One region of the Lysinibacillus sp. NPDC097279 genome, then DNA from elsewhere that is predicted to be linked to it. Evidence: predicted binding sites of a transcription regulator. Region 1 holds the regulator's gene; the other holds the start of a gene.

Region 1 (8,195 bases):
TGACATATTAATTTAAGAATTTATTTTTTTTCGCTTGTTTCACCTTTTCAGGTGTAACGTCATTACCTTCTTCATCAACAATTTTAACATTTTCAATCGTATCACGCATTGACGCTCTAAATGTATCTAAATATTCTTTGCGAAGAGAAGTGCGCTCTTTCGCCTCTTCCTCAGTTAAATTGCCTGCTTTCGCTTTTGCTGCTAATTCATTAATTCGGTTAATTTTTTCTTTTGATAACATTGTTACACACCTTTCAATACCTTTATTACTTCAGTATGCAAAGTATAGCATGGTTTCCCTTAAAATGCAGTTATACCAACCCTTAAAAACACTTCTTAGCCATAATTTACATGAATTCCAGATGTTAGTCGTGTATAACTAATTATACAAGGAAAAAAATATACAATTTACTGGAGGAAATAAGGTGAACATTACAACTAAGCGATTACATATCCGCAAATTTGAAGCACATGATTTGCAAGCGGTTTATAGCTATATGTCCGATAAAACGGTAATGCACTACATGCCTGAAGGTGTTCTCTCTGAAGAGCAGGTACAAAAATTTATAACTGATAATAGCGGTGAGCAAGCACAGCATTTTGCTATTGTTTTGCATGATCAGTCACAAGTCATTGGGCATCTAGTTTTCCATCCCTACTTTGGCGAGCATACATATGAAATTGGATGGGTGTTGAATCCTGCATATTATCGTCAAGGCTACGCTTCAGAAGCAGCGCACGCCCTATTGGATTACGGGTTTACCACAATGAAGCTTCATAGAATTATTGCAACTTGCCAGCCCGAAAATATTGCCTCCTACCGTGTGATGGAGAAAATCGGTATGCGCCGTGAAGGATACTTTAAAAAATGTATTCCATATGGTGACGATTGGTGGGATGAATACTATTACGCTATTTTACAAGAAGAATGGCTAGCTTTAATGGAAAATTAATTCATACTATCTATCATATTCAGGAGCGTTTTTACCCATAAAAAAAGATTAGCAGTGCAAATTAATCGCCCGCTAACCTTTCTTGATATTCTTGATATCGCCTATGTACGGTTGCTTTACTTACATCGAAGCCAAGACCTCTAAGTGTCGTAGCAATTTCCTCATAAGTAAAGCCCCGATTGCGAAGCTTCACAATTTCTTCTATTGGCACTTCCTTACGCTCCTGACCATTCGGATTGCCGCGATTGGAAAGGTTGTTTTCAGGACGATAGCCATTTTCTACTGCACGGCGCATGCCACGACGAATTTTCGCATTATGGATTTTACGTTGATATTCCTCAACAATCGCTAAAATTTCGAGTAACATCGTATCCATCTCATTTAATTGTACTGGCCCTGCATCACGCATGGAAAAAACATCTGTTTCCGTTTTTTGCAATAAATGAAGTACAGCCATTCGTGCATTACCACGCCCTAAACGTGTTTCATCCTGCACAAATAATGCATCTATTTCTTTTTCTTTAATAAAATCGAGCATTTCAAGCAATCCTTCGCGCTCAACATCATACCCACTATGCTTATCCAAAAAAACATTTTTCACATCGTAGCTTTGTTCTTTAGCATACCGCAGTAATTCCTCTTGTTGTCGCTCCAATGAAGAACTTTGTGTCTCTTTTTCGGTACTCACACGGCAGTAAATAACTGCCGTTTTTTGTTTATTCATCATCTTTCACTTCTCGCAATTTCAATTGAATTGGTGGGTATCTTATTGTCACCCACTACTGGTATAACGAGTGATTTTCCTGCAACTATTTTCACGCTATGTAATTCGTTCTCGGCTTTCACAAGTTTTATCCAGTCATCCGTACCCATTTTACCACGGTATTGCTCTGCTAACGACCATAAGCTATCGCCATGTTCGATATTAATTTCAGTGTAAGTAATGTCTCCAGGATCAGTTATCACAAGATAACCTGCAAATAGTAAAAATGCGCCTAATAAAATTGAAATATGTGTATTTTTTTTAAACCAATTCATTCATCATAACCCCTTTTTAGAATGTTTGTTCGGAATGTATGTTCTTATGATAAAGCGAACAGACGTTTTTGTCAAACACTTTTCGAACCTATGTTTGCATAAGTGTTCGCATTCTGCTATACTATCTAGTAAGAAGATAGTAAGAAGAATAATATAAAAAAAGAGGTGAGCAATCATGAAAAAAGTTTCGAAAAGACAAGAGGATATACTAGCGTTTATCAAAGAAGAAGTACGTGCAAAAGGTTATCCGCCATCTGTACGTGAAATTGGTGAGGCAGTTGGACTTGCATCAAGTTCAACGGTTCATGGACATTTAGCTCGTTTAGAGCAAAAGGGCTTTATTCGACGTGATCCTACTAAGCCACGTGCCATTGAAATTTTAGAACCAGAAGATTCGATTCAAAAGCAAAGTGTCATCCACGTACCGCTTGTTGGTAAAGTGACAGCTGGATCACCTATTACAGCCATCGAAAATATCGACGAATATTTCCCTTTACCTGATATTTACGGTACTAGTGAAGATCAGCTATTTATGTTAGAAATTATGGGAGAATCGATGATCGAGGCGGGCATTTTTGATGGAGATTTAGTCATCGTCAAACAAAAAGCTACAGCTGATAACGGTGATATTGTTGTCGCAATGACAGAAGAGGATGAGGCAACCGTTAAACGCTTCTTTAAGGAAAGAAATCATTTCCGCTTACAACCAGAAAACGCTACAATGGAACCAATAATTGTAGACCAAGTTTCGATTTTAGGACAAGTTGTCGGCTTATATCGCCGTGTACATTAAGGCATTCTCATACTTAGCAAACAAAAAAGAGAAGCACTCACGCTTCTCTTTTATATTTTAAGCTCTCACTAGTGAAGGCGGCAAAAAGCTTCTGTGCAGCTAAATCGCCTACAATTGCTTGTTCTTCAGGATGCCACTGTACTGCTAAACAAAACGGGTATTCTTCATGAACGAACGCTTCGATTAGACCATCGCTCGATTTTGCTGCAACGATTAGCTTTTCTGCTAATACATTCACAGCTTGATGATGAAAAGAATTCACAGCAATTTTTTCTTCCTCGATAATTGATTGTAACAACGTATCAGGTGTTATTTGCACATAATGGGTCGCTACACCGCGAGCTGCTTGTTGCGTATGTTTTAACAGCTTAGTACTATGATATTCGCTATCAATATCTTGGTACAAAGTTCCACCTAACGCAACATTCAGTATTTGCATGCCACGGCAAATCCCCAAAATCGGCATTTTCCTCGTAAAGGCCGCATGAATTAAAGCAAGCTCGACCTTGTCACGTTCTGGATGTATTTGTCCGAGCTTCGGTAATGGCTCAGCGCCAAATTCAAATGGATGAACATCTTGCCCACCAGATAATAATAAGCCATCTGTTAGCGATAAAATTTGTGCTACATCCTCCTCTACCCCAAGTGGAATAATAAGCGGAATGCCACCAGCTTCAATAACACTTTTGCTATAGGCTATATTCAATCTTGACGATAAATCATCCTCTGCAAATGCAGTAATACCAATAATCGGTTTCATCCATATACCCCCTTACCATAATCCTACATACCAATCAATGATGACATCCCCATAGAAATACACGATAACTGCAGCTAAAGCAATCGATGGTCCAAATGGAATCGGCGTTTTTCGCCCTTGTTGTCGTACTTTAAGCACGATTATGCCGACTATCATACCAATTACCGCTGCTACAAATAATGTCAATAATGTATTTATTGTACCAAGTACAAGTCCAAGCAAAAAGAATAATTTAATATCGCCTCCACCCATACCACCGCGTGATACAACAGCAATACAATATAATATGCCAAAGCCAACAACGGCACCTACGATACTATCCCACCACGGCGTTAATGGTGATAGCACACGCCCAATAGCTAGTAAAGGTAAAAAAAACAACAGCACTTTATCAGGAATAAGCATATATGCAAAATCCGATACAACAAGGATTATTAATAATGAAATGAATAGTATCGCTACGACAAACTCCTCACTAAAGCCCAGTTGCCAATATGAAAAGGCAAATAATACGCCTGTGAGCAACTCCATTAGCGGATAAATCCAAGAAATTTTTTGCCCACAACGCCGACATTTACCTGCTAAAAAAACATAAGACAAAACTGGCACTAAATCAATTACGGTTAGTTGTCTTTGACAGCTTGTACAATGCGATGGCGGCTTAACAATCGACTCCTTTAGCGGCACACGTAAGCCTACAACATTAAAAAACGATCCAAAAACTAGTCCAAATACGAATACTAGTATTGTATAAGCCATTTCCATTTTTATTGCCTCCTAAACTAACATAGCGCCCATACGTTGGAGTATGCGCGCCATTACATCATTGTTCACCCTCATAATAGAAGGTTGTTACCTGAACGGTAGCTTTAATGGATGAATCTGCATCCTCCTCAAATACAACCTCTTCCCCAGTTAAGGTAATATCCAATGTGTCGATCTTCATCACACGTTCAATTTTTTCAATTTCCTTTAAAAATTCAAGCATAGTCTTCGTATCAATAGCGACGACATCAATACTAAATGTCACTAGCTTCAACTCTGCTGGTAATGATTCTTTAGCAATAGTAGAGGTTGGTAATGCATTATCCCCTTCTTCACTATCTGCTTGCTCGCTATTTTCAGTAGGTTGTTGTGCTGTGACCGCTTGCTCCTCATTTGCTGGCGAGTTTGGGTCAATAATCGAAGAGTCCATCACGAGTGAATCATAATTATTAAATTCTACAGCTTCAACCCGTGTTCCTGTTACTGCTTCTATTTCTTCGATATTTCGGATGACTCCTTCAATGGCACGAGTTTGAGGTACCTTTTTACGCAAAGATAGCACACTTGCACCATGTGATTGCTGTACCGTATCTAATGCCGTAATTTGCTCCTGGATTGTTGCAATTTCTTGTTGCAGTGCACGAACATCTCGTTCCTTCGCCTCTACCTCTTCCAATTTAGGTGTTAATAGATAGTAATAGAGTGCAAATAACAGGGCTGCGATTAATGCGGTAAGCAGAAGAATCGCTGAGTTTTTGCTGCTTGTCATGATTCTCTACCTCCAGCCAAATAAATAAAATCAATTGCCAACGTGATGGTTACCGAATAACGCGGTATTTCCTGATACTTATCTTTCGAATTACTTTCGTTTTGCTCTCCAATCGATAACTCAAAATTTTCAATTGTTCCAACTTGAATATCCGTGAAATAAGGGCTTACGTTTAGGCTATCAAGATAGTTTGAAATAGCTGACATCGTTTCAAAATCTGCGGTAATTTCTATAGTTGTTTCATTAAATTTATAATTGCGTAAATATGTCTGCTCTGGCAACAACACTTGCGTCTCATCAATTAAAGGTGTCACAGGATAAGAGACATGATGGACAAATTGAACCGATTGCTCAAGCGAGCCTGCGTTCATATTCCGTATACCATCTAATTCAATTTGTAGTTTTTCTTGCTGTGCCGTCAGCTCTATTTCCTGTGCATTTAATGTCGCTACCTCGCCTCTCGCCTGAAAATATTGAATTATCATGAATGCTAAAACGATACTAACGAGTACAATAATAACTATATATAACAGTATTGGTGCTGATTTCTGTTTTTCTAAATTCGGTAAGAGGTTTATTTCAGGTACCATCAGTGTACCTCCTTCAAAGCCAGCCCTATGAGACTCGCAAACTTCTCTGAAAATTGAGGGAATGATTTTTGCACCATGTCATCATTTAACACAGTAATAGGCATCGTAAAATTATTACTTAAAAACTCAGTAATCGTAGGCAATAATGGATTATCGCCTAAAAGGAAAATATCATCTACACTTTTCTCACCTTTATGTAACGAGAATTTAAAAAAGTTCATAATACGATCAATTTCAAGAATTTGATCCGTTAGTGTCAATTGATAATTGTCTTGATCATCGATTAAATGAAATGAGTAGCTAAACTCTTCCTGTTCTTTTGGTTGCCATTTTGCTAAATTTGTCTCAAACGATTGATAGCGTAAAAACTCTAGTTGCCCATACGAATAAATGCTAATCGACAATTCGTTTATCGACCAATCTGCTATTAAATAAGTTCTGTCCATTTCAAGTAAATTCATATGCTCTAATAGACGAATATTACACAATGCTCGAATATCGGCAGCTTGCGGTTCTAGCGAAACATCGAGCAACAAGCCAATCGTTTTATTTACTTCTTCTGATGGCGCCGCAAATAACATTGCTTGCCCATCATTCGGTGTTGGATCATAAACATCTATAAGGGGCTCGTGAAATGGTAAATGTATCGTTTGCCCAAGCTCCATTTCCGCGTAGCTTTTCAACTCTTTTGACTCCACATCATGCGGATGCTCAAAACTTTTTAGCAACACAGAAGTATCAGGCACAAAAATACGCGCATTTTGCTTTTTGCCTGCCCATTTAGCAACATGCGTTTTCATCATTTCAAACAATGCGATTTCATCATTAATGATGGAACCTTCGACTATTCCTTGCGCCAATGGCAACTCATAGCCCTTCCACTGCGATGGATCAGCACCTTTTGCCACAAGCGCACGCAAAACATAATCCTTTATCTCAATCGACACATGCGAATTCTTTTTCTTTTTAAACATGTGAAAAGATGCCTCCTTTTGACTGCATGAAGTGTCTAAACAATTAACCATCCATTTCCCAACCAGAAGCGCAGTTTTGGCTACGCTTCTGAGTGAGTTGGGAGGGTTAATCTTTTTTCTCTTCTGTTGTATCTTTTTTATCTAAACTATTTTTTAATGCAGTTTCTTTAATTTTATCTGTTGTATTAAAATTATATTTCTTAGTATCTTTTATTTTATCGAATTTGCTCCAAGTTATTACCCAATCATTACCCTCTAATTCGATTGAAAAAGTACCATCTATTCCTTCAATATACTTGCCTATATCAGTTGTATTTTGTGTACATGGGGAATTATCTTCTCCACAAACATCATCTATTTTCGCTAATTTAGCACCTGAAATATAATTTAATGCCTCAGACACGGTCGCTTTATCACGTGAATTGTTAATAATATTCCCAATCGCAGGAATCGCAATGGCTGCAACAATCGCTAAAATCACGATTACAGCTAGTAACTCGATAAGTGTTAAACCTTTTTGGTTTTTTAATAGTTTTTTGTTCAGTAATTTTTTGAACATCGATGTGTTCCTCCTTTAATAATTCAATATAATTAGTGCGAAAACACGTACACCCGAAACGACCTAGCTTTTTTCTCCATCACCTCCTTTCAGTTTTCGATTGTTTACATACTTTCATAGAGTGCGAACATCGGTAGGAAGATTGCTGCTACAATTACACCAACTACCCCTGCTAAAACGAGAATCATTAATGGTTCGATTAACGATTTTAAAGTATCGACCGAGCGATCGACTTCGTCCTCATAAAAATCAGCTATTTTCTCTAACATGTAATCGAGGGAACCTGTTGTTTCACCGATCGATGTCATTTGTGTTACTAAAGGTGGAAACAGCCAACTTTTTTCTAATGGCTCTGATAATGTACCACCCTTTTCGAGATTTTCCCGCGCCTCCAAAACAACCTTCCCTACTACTGGATTGCCTACAACTTTTTCAACAATCGTGAGTGCATGTAATATCGGCACTGCACTACTGAACAAAGATGATAATGTTCTCGTCATCCGAGCAATGACATTTTTTTGCATTAGTACACCGAATACAGGGATTCGTAGTGCCACATAATTCACATTGTAATGAAATAGCTTATTATGGTTATAGAAATACCTAAAGAGAAAGACTGCTAACAATAAAATACCAATCACTATATACCAAAATTCAACTAACCAATCTGACACGCTAACGACAATTACCGTTAATAATGGCATTTCTAAATCCATATCCTCAAAAGTTGCCATAAATGTGGGAACGATAAAAATCATTAAAAACATCCCTACTGCGATTGTTAGCACCGATAAAATAGCTGGATAAGTTAATGCTGATTGCACTTTTTTCTTTATTTTAAATTGCTTTTCTAACGTACCTGCTAGTCGCTCTAAAGTATCATCAACATTTCCCGTCGCCTCTCCAGAACGCATCATATTGACGAACATTACTGGGAAAACTTTTGGATGTTTGGCCGCAGCATCTGAAAATGAAGTACCGCTTCGAATGTCCT
Region 2 (8,195 bases), 130 kb from region 1:
TGGAAAAAAATCATATGATGTCCGAATCCGATTCATTTGGAGGATTTAATTTTTAATTTGATATTAAAGTAGGTGTTATGAGTGGCAGAATTAGGTACTCGACTGAAAGAGGCGAGACTGTCTAAAGGCTACAGCTTAGACGATTTACAGGAAATAACAAAAATTCAAAAACGTTATTTAGTAGGTATTGAAGAAGGCAATTATTCCATTATGCCAGGTTCGTTTTATGTACGAGCATTTATTAAACAATATGCTGAAGCTGTTGGGTTAAATCCAGAGGAAATTTTAGAGACGTATAAAAGCGAATTACCAGGCACAAAGAACGACCAAGTAAGCCAATCGATGACTCAAACTTCAACTAGAAGAAAAGTTTCAAAAAGCCCTTCAAATAAAATGATGGAGGCTATGCCCAAAGTCATTGTCGGTTTATTTATTATCGTAATCATTGTTGCAATTTGGGTTCTTTTACAATCAAAAAGTAAAACAGGAACAAATGAATATGATGATACAACACCAGTAGTGGAGTACGATAAAAAACCAAAACCAATTGATAGTGAAAAAGATAAAGCCGAAGAAGATAAAAAGGCACAAGCAGATGCGACGAAAGAGCAAACAGATAAAACACCAGATGAAGATAAAACCGATAAAACTGAAGAAGATGTTAAGCAAACGATTTCAGCAGGAACAATCGAATCAGATGGTGCTACAACATCTTATACGTTAACAGGTGCTGATACATTTAAAATTCGCATTGAAGTATCAGGTCCTACTTTTATTGGTATTCGCGACCAACAACAACAAGAATTACTAGCAGATACGCGTGTTTATAACGCAGGTGAAGTTGTTGAGTTTGATGCAACAGCACAAAACTATGCGCGTATTCGTTTAGGCAATTCAACTCAAGCTAAGGTTTATATTAATGACGAACTTTTAACGTACGCACAGCAAATCGTAACGCAAAATATTGTCGTCAATTTCAATAAAGAACAGTAGTCATCCTATCGATGACTACTTTCTTTCATCATGAAAGGTGTTAGAAAAATGAACATTCCAAATAAAATTACCATTTCACGTATCTTACTTATTCCGTTCTTTGTCATTGTTATGATGTTTGATTTCGGCTGGGGAACAATGAACTTATTTAGTGCAGAAATGCCAGTCCATCATTTTGTAGGAGCTCTTATTTTTATCATTGCATCAACGACGGATTGGGTAGATGGTTACTATGCGAGAAAGTATAATCTTGTAACGACATTTGGTAAATTTTTAGATCCTTTAGCGGATAAATTACTTGTCTCTGCAGCGTTTATTTTAATGGTAGAGCTTGGTATGGCACCAGCTTGGGTGATTATTGTTATTATTAGCCGTGAATTTGCGGTAACAGGTTTACGTTTAATTCTTGCAGGTGGCGGAGAAGTCGTAGCGGCGAATCAGCTTGGTAAGATTAAAACATGGGCACAAATTGTAGCTATTGCAGCTGCTCTTTTACACAATACAATTTTTGTGATTTTCGGTATCCCATTTGATACAATAATGCTATATATTGCATTGTTCTTTACACTTTGGTCTGGATGGGATTATTTCTATCTAAATCGACGTGTATTACTTGAGTCTAAATAAGAAAGGTCTTGTGAATCATGAATGCTGAAATCCTGGCAGTTGGCTCAGAGTTATTACTTGGACAAATTTCAAATACAAATGCGAAATTTATTTCTAATCAGCTTTCTGAATTAGGCATCAATGTCTATTATCATACGGTTGTTGGGGATAATTCAAAACGTTTAGAGGAAGCAATCACTATAGCGGAATCGCGCGCTGATCTTATCATTTTTTCAGGTGGTTTAGGTCCTACAAAGGATGATTTAACGAAGGAGACCATTGCTCGTCATCTTGGGCTAGATCTTGTTATCGATCAAGTTGCATTGTCATACATTGAGCAATTTTTTGCAAAACGAGGCATCGCAATGACAGAAAATAATCGTAAGCAGGCGCTAGTATTAGCAGGTAGTGAGGTGCTAGCTAATCATCATGGTATGGCTCCAGGGATGATATTGACAAAGGATAAACGTACCTACATTTTACTTCCTGGGCCTCCAAAAGAGCTGGAGCCAATGTTCCAATTCGAAGCGAAGCCAAAGCTTGGCACAATGTTAAATGATGGCGGTGTCATCGTGTCTCATGTAATGCGCTTTTATGGCATTGGAGAAGCCGAGCTAGAAGTGCGTGTGCAGGATATATTAGATTCACAAACAAATCCGACAGTTGCTCCACTAGCTGCTGACGGAGAAGTAACTTTACGTGTCACAGCTAAGGCGCCATCACAACAGGAAGCTCAACAGCTGATTGCTGGTAAAGTGTCGGAGATTCGTGCTATTGTAGGAGACTTCCAATATGGCATTAATGATGATTCACTTGCCTCAAAAACGGTAGAAATGTTGCAAGATAATAATTTAACGATTTCTGCAGCCGAAAGCTTAACAGCAGGCTTATTTCAATCAGAGCTAGCTGAGATTCCAGGTGTTGGCAATTCACTTATCGGAGGCGTAGTTACCTATACAGAAGATGCTAAAGTAAAGCAGCTCGGTATCGACCAACAACTATTAGATACTTATGGTATTGTTAGCAGTGAATGTGCTGCGGCAATGGCTAGCGCCGTGCGGGAAAGATTCGGCACGAATATTGGTATTGGGTTAACAGGAGCGGCTGGTCCTACAGCACATGACCATCAGCCAGTTGGCACTGTCTGGATTGGGATTGCTATCGGTGATGAAGAGCCAATAACATATTTACTGCATTTATCAGGTATGCGCAATACCAATCGTTTACGTGCAGTTAAATTTACATTCCATTATTTAATGCAGCAATTAGAAGAACGAGGTTATAGAAAACGCTTTTAATTTGCCGCAGCAAGAATGATATAAAAAATGCATGTAGTTCAGGACTAAGGTGCAACTATTGCTGAGCAGTATGTATGATTGAAAACATGTAGCGCAATTATGATTAGCATAATTGTTTATAGTTGAAAATGGGAATTTGGGTAGGAAAAACTTATCCAAATTTTTATTTTTGATTAAAATCGAATAAATGTTCGCTTTTTTCTTGCGTGTTCTCAAAAAAACAAGTATAGTAGAGATAGACAATAACAGTGAACAGTTTTCGAAGGAGGAAAATAAATGAGTGATCGTAAAGCAGCCTTAGAACAGGCGTTAAAACAAATTGAGAAGAATTTCGGTAAAGGCTCTATCATGAAGCTAGGCGAAAAAACAGATTTAGAAATTGCTACTTCTTCTAGTGGTTCGCTAGCGCTTGATGCAGCATTAGGTGTTGGTGGATATCCACGTGGACGTATTATTGAAGTATATGGTCCAGAATCATCAGGTAAAACAACAGTTGCGCTACATGCTATTGCGGAAGTACAAGCTAAAGGTGGACAAGCAGCATTTATCGATGCTGAGCATGCATTAGATCCGATTTATGCTCAAAAATTAGGCGTTAATATTGATGAGCTTTTATTATCACAACCAGATACGGGTGAGCAAGCGCTTGAAATTGCAGAAGCTTTAGTACGTAGTGGTGCTATTGATATTATCGTTATTGACTCTGTTGCAGCACTAGTACCAAAAGCTGAAATTGAAGGTGACATGGGTGACTCTCACGTTGGTTTACAAGCTCGTTTAATGTCTCAAGCATTACGTAAGCTTTCAGGTGCTATCAATAAATCAAAAACAATCGCTATTTTCATTAACCAAATTCGTGAAAAAATTGGTGTTATGTTCGGTAATCCAGAAACAACACCTGGTGGTCGTGCGCTGAAATTCTACAGCTCTGTCCGTTTAGAAGTTCGTCGTGCAGAAGCGATAAAACAAGGTAATGACATTATGGGTAACCGTACAAAAATTAAAATTGTAAAAAACAAAGTAGCCCCACCATTCCGTACAGCAGAAGTAGATATTATGTACGGTGAAGGTATCTCAAAAGAAGGCGAAACTGTCGACTTAGGTGTTGAATTAGACATCGTTCAAAAAAGTGGCTCTTGGTACGCTTACGGTGATGAACGCCTTGGCCAAGGTCGAGAAAATGCAAAACAATATTTAAAAGAAAACCCTGCAGTTTTAGAAGAAATTGCAAATAAAATTCGCTCTTCTTATGGCATTGCGGCACAATCGTATACAATTGCTGCACATGATGATGAAGAAATGGATGAAGAATTAATGCTTCTTCTTGAAGATGAAAAATAATAGACATCGTTCTTTCTTCTAACAAGCGTTAGAATGATTGTGAGAGCGGCAACTTCTAAGGGAACGAACGCACGTAAGACGCAATATACTACCGATAAGAGAAGGTTGTGGCTTACGATGTGCCCGCGGAAAGCGTCCGTACGCAGTAAAAATGAATGATGGACGTTCCCTATAAGCTAAATCGTTCTTACTCTTTTAGAGTGAGAACGATTTTTTTGTCCTTATTACTAGATAAATAGAATGAAGTGAGCGTTGAATTATTAGTTAGCGAACGTCATTATAAAATTTTATATGTAGAATTTTGTAAAAAAGTGACTGATTACTAGCTTAGAAATAAACTATATGTTCATTTGTCAAAGAAAGTTAAAATAATTGTATTAAGATGACAGTGATTGTGGTAATAATTGTATTGTAACCTTCGTCTTGATAAAAAGAATTTTCATCTAAGAAGGTATTTTTTCTAGCTCAAAAGTAACAGTTAATATATACATCTAATGGATATGACTTACTTTTTTTCTTGCCGATAGGCGAACAGATGCCCGTCTATCCTTGACAGAGCTTGAGGCTAGCTATACAATTAAATATGTATAATTTCTGAATTATGACTTTAAAATAGGCAGTACAATTTTTGTATGCGCCGACTGAACCTGTATTACCCAAATAGCAAGAGGAGGTGTTCATATGGATGGAATTACTATCATCTCCGCTTTGCTTGGACTCATCGTTGGTGCCGCTGTTAGCTATATCTACATGAAAAAAGTGAATGACTCAAAAATCACTGGTGCTAAGCATGTCGCTGAAACAATCGTTGAAGAAGGAAAACGAGAAGCGGAGGCATTAAAGAAAGAAGCACTACTTGAAGCCAAAGATGAAACTCACAAATTTCGCACTGAAGCAGAAAATGACATTCGTGATCGTCGTTTAGAACTTCAAAAACAAGAGAACCGTTTATTGCAAAGAGAAGAGAATCTTGATCGCAAGGATGATGCTCTGAATAAGAGAGAAGCCGGCTTAGAGCGTAAGGAACAAGCTCTAGCTGAAAGACAACAGCATATTGAACAGATGGAAAGCAAAGTGGACGAGCTCGTTGCAGCGCAAAAAACAGAACTAGAGCGCATTTCTGCATTAACAAGAGATGAAGCTAAAACTATTATCTTAAGTGAAGTAGAGAAAGAGCTAGCAACTGATATTGCTGTAATGACGAAGGAATCTGAAATGCGTGTGAAAGAGGAATCTGATAAAAAGGCACGTGAAATTCTATCATTGGCACTGCAACGCTTTGCTGCAGACCACGTTGCAGAAACAACAGTCTCTGTTGTGAACTTGCCAAATGATGAAATGAAAGGTCGTATTATTGGTAGAGAGGGTCGTAATATCCGTACACTCGAAACGTTAACAGGTATTGATTTAATTATCGATGATACGCCAGAAGCAGTAATTTTATCTGGTTTTGATCCAATTCGTCGTGAAACGGCTCGACTTGCACTTGAAAAGCTAGTACAGGATGGTCGTATTCACCCTGCTCGCATCGAAGAAATGGTTGAAAAATCTCGTCGTGAGGTGGATGAACAAATTCGTGAAACAGGGGAACAAACGACATTTGAAATCGGCATTCACAATCTACATCCAGACTTAATGAAGATTTTGGGCCGCATGAAATACCGTACTAGCTACGGGCAAAACGTCCTAAAACATTCTGTGGAGGTTGCACATTTGGCAGGCTTACTAGCTGCTGAGCTTGGTGAAGATGTAGCATTAGCTCGTCGTGCAGGCTTATTGCATGATATAGGAAAAGCAATCGACCATGAAGTTGAAGGAAGCCATGTTGAAATCGGCGTGGAATTAGCTACGAAATATAAAGAACATCCTGTTGTTATTAATAGTATTGCTTCTCACCATGGTGATACAGAAGCGACATCTGTTATTGCAGTATTAGTAGCTGCAGCAGACGCATTATCAGCAGCGCGTCCAGGTGCTCGTAGTGAAACACTGGAAAACTATATTCGCAGACTAGAAAAATTAGAAGAGATTTCTGAAAGCTATGATGGTGTTGAAAAATCTTATGCCATCCAAGCAGGACGTGAAATTCGTATTATTGTACAACCAGAAAAAATTGACGATTTAGCATCTCATCGTCTTGCACGTGATATTCGTAAGCGTATTGAAGAAGAACTAGATTATCCAGGTCATATTAAAGTAACTGTTATCCGCGAAACACGTGCAGTGGAGTATGCAAAATAATAAAATAAGAGGCTCCTCTTGATTTTTATCAAGGGGAGTCTTTTTATATTTGTCGACATACAAGATTATACTAGGGACGTATGCACATAAAAAATATGTCATTCCAATTGTGGTCTTATACTATTAGTCATTTAAGTAAAATTTATAGTTCATTTATGAAGCGTATCCCCTGAAAAATGGATACGCTTTTTTTTTTTTGAAACCCTCCTATTACGCACAGAAGTAATAAGCTTAAATAACAACTATGTCACTTTATTGACCATGAATAAAAGAGCGATATCGATAATATAATAGGCCATAAAACTTTTTGAATAAATTTTTACTGTAACTAGGGAATATAAATTAGCTAGCCTATGTTATGTCGAGGGGTGAAAGTCGTTGCAAGAAACTATCACATTACAGGATGTATTGAAAATAGTGCGAAAGCAACTGCTCTATATTATCAGTTTTGCACTTTTCTTAGCATTAGTCACGGCGTTTCTCAGTTACTTTATTATAAAGCCAACCTATGAGGCGCAGACACAGCTTTTAGTCAATCAAAAAAATACCGATCAAGCTCTATTAGGGGTACAGCAAGTAGAAACAAACTTACGCTTAATTAATACGTATAATGTTATTATTCAAAGCCCTGCTATATTATCTAAAGTGATTAGCCAACTTCATTTAGATAGTACGCCTGAAAAACTTAAGGAACAAATTACTGTATCGAACGCCAGTAATTCTCAAGTTGTCAATATTGCTGTCCGCGATAAAAAGCCAGAAACGGCAGTTGAAATTGCCAATACAGTAGCAGGCGTATTTCAAGAGGAAATACAAGTGTTAATGACAATTGACAATATTAATATTTTGTCCGTCGCGAAATTAGATGACAAGCCTGAGCCAGTAGCTCCAAATAAAAATTTATATATCGTAGCGGCTGCAATAATTGGGTTCATACTAAGCGTTGGTGTTGCTTTATTGTTAGAGTGCTTAGATACAACGGTTAAGACAGAGCAGGATATTGAAGAAATCATCGGATTACCTATTATAGGCATAATCAGCAAAATTAATAGTACGAACTATAAAAACATATAATGAAATCCCGTAACAGAAGGAGGGAGTCACCGTGTTTCAACATAAAAGAACTAAAAAAAAAAAACTAGTAAAAATGGGTAGAAAGCTTGTGACCATTGGCAATAGTAATTCAATTGTTTCTGAGCAATTTCGTACAATACGAACAAACATTACTTTCGCGATGCCAGACCAAGATATAAAAACCATCTTAGTTACTTCAGCGACGCCAGGTGAAGGGAAGTCTACAAATGTCGCCAATTTAGGCGTGGTATTTGCACAAGAAGGGAAAAAAATTTTAATTGTCGATGCCGATTTACGTAAGCCAACGATGCACTATACCTTTCGATTACAAAATATAAAGGGTCTATCAAATTTACTGACAAGACAATATGAGATGTCAGAGGTTTTAAATAGTACAGATATTCCTAATCTTTTTGTTCTGACGAGTGGGCCCATTCCACCTAACCCAGCGGAATTACTTTCTTCTAAAACGATGGATAGTGTCATGGTGCAACTGATAGCAGACTTTGACATCATAATTTTTGACGCACCACCATTGTTATCTGTAACTGATGCGCAAGTTTTATCAAATAAATGCCAAGGAACACTACTCATTGTGAATAGTGGTGTAGTAGAAAATGCAAGTGTGCTTAAAGCGAAAGT

What was found. Region 1 encodes LexA, which represses DNA repair genes until DNA is damaged. Its sites were predicted from a motif close to CGAACATATGTTCG; they were not measured.
Region 2: a site for LexA is predicted at 3,078-3,091, ahead of recA (recombinase RecA). Genes of this name have one in related genera too.

Annotation. Positions count from the first base shown of each region.
Region 1 is NZ_JBIWDA010000002.1:467,812-476,006, reverse strand. It holds gene ACIQ1H_RS12405 (DUF896 domain-containing protein) at 8-241, opposite strand; gene ACIQ1H_RS12400 (GNAT family N-acetyltransferase) at 426-953, shown strand; gene ACIQ1H_RS12395 (YneB family resolvase-like protein) at 1,015-1,680, opposite strand; gene yneA (cell division suppressor protein YneA) at 1,677-1,991, opposite strand; gene lexA (transcriptional repressor LexA) at 2,167-2,784, shown strand; gene ACIQ1H_RS12380 (gamma-glutamyl-gamma-aminobutyrate hydrolase family protein) at 2,822-3,544, opposite strand; gene ACIQ1H_RS12375 (prepilin peptidase) at 3,557-4,309, opposite strand; gene ACIQ1H_RS12370 (potassium transporter) at 4,368-5,078, opposite strand; gene ACIQ1H_RS12365 (PilN domain-containing protein) at 5,075-5,668, opposite strand; gene pilM (type IV pilus biogenesis protein PilM) at 5,668-6,642, opposite strand; gene ACIQ1H_RS12355 (prepilin-type N-terminal cleavage/methylation domain-containing protein) at 6,749-7,201, opposite strand; gene ACIQ1H_RS12350 (type II secretion system F family protein) at 7,306-8,195, opposite strand, start outside.
Region 2 is NZ_JBIWDA010000002.1:339,260-347,454, forward strand. It holds gene ACIQ1H_RS11720 (DUF3388 domain-containing protein) at 1-56, shown strand, start outside; gene ACIQ1H_RS11725 (helix-turn-helix domain-containing protein) at 82-993, shown strand; gene pgsA (CDP-diacylglycerol--glycerol-3-phosphate 3-phosphatidyltransferase) at 1,042-1,620, shown strand; gene ACIQ1H_RS11735 (competence/damage-inducible protein A) at 1,638-2,897, shown strand; gene recA (recombinase RecA) at 3,174-4,238, shown strand; gene rny (ribonuclease Y) at 4,920-6,479, shown strand; gene ACIQ1H_RS11750 (YveK family protein) at 6,858-7,553, shown strand; gene ACIQ1H_RS11755 (CpsD/CapB family tyrosine-protein kinase) at 7,627-8,195, shown strand, end outside.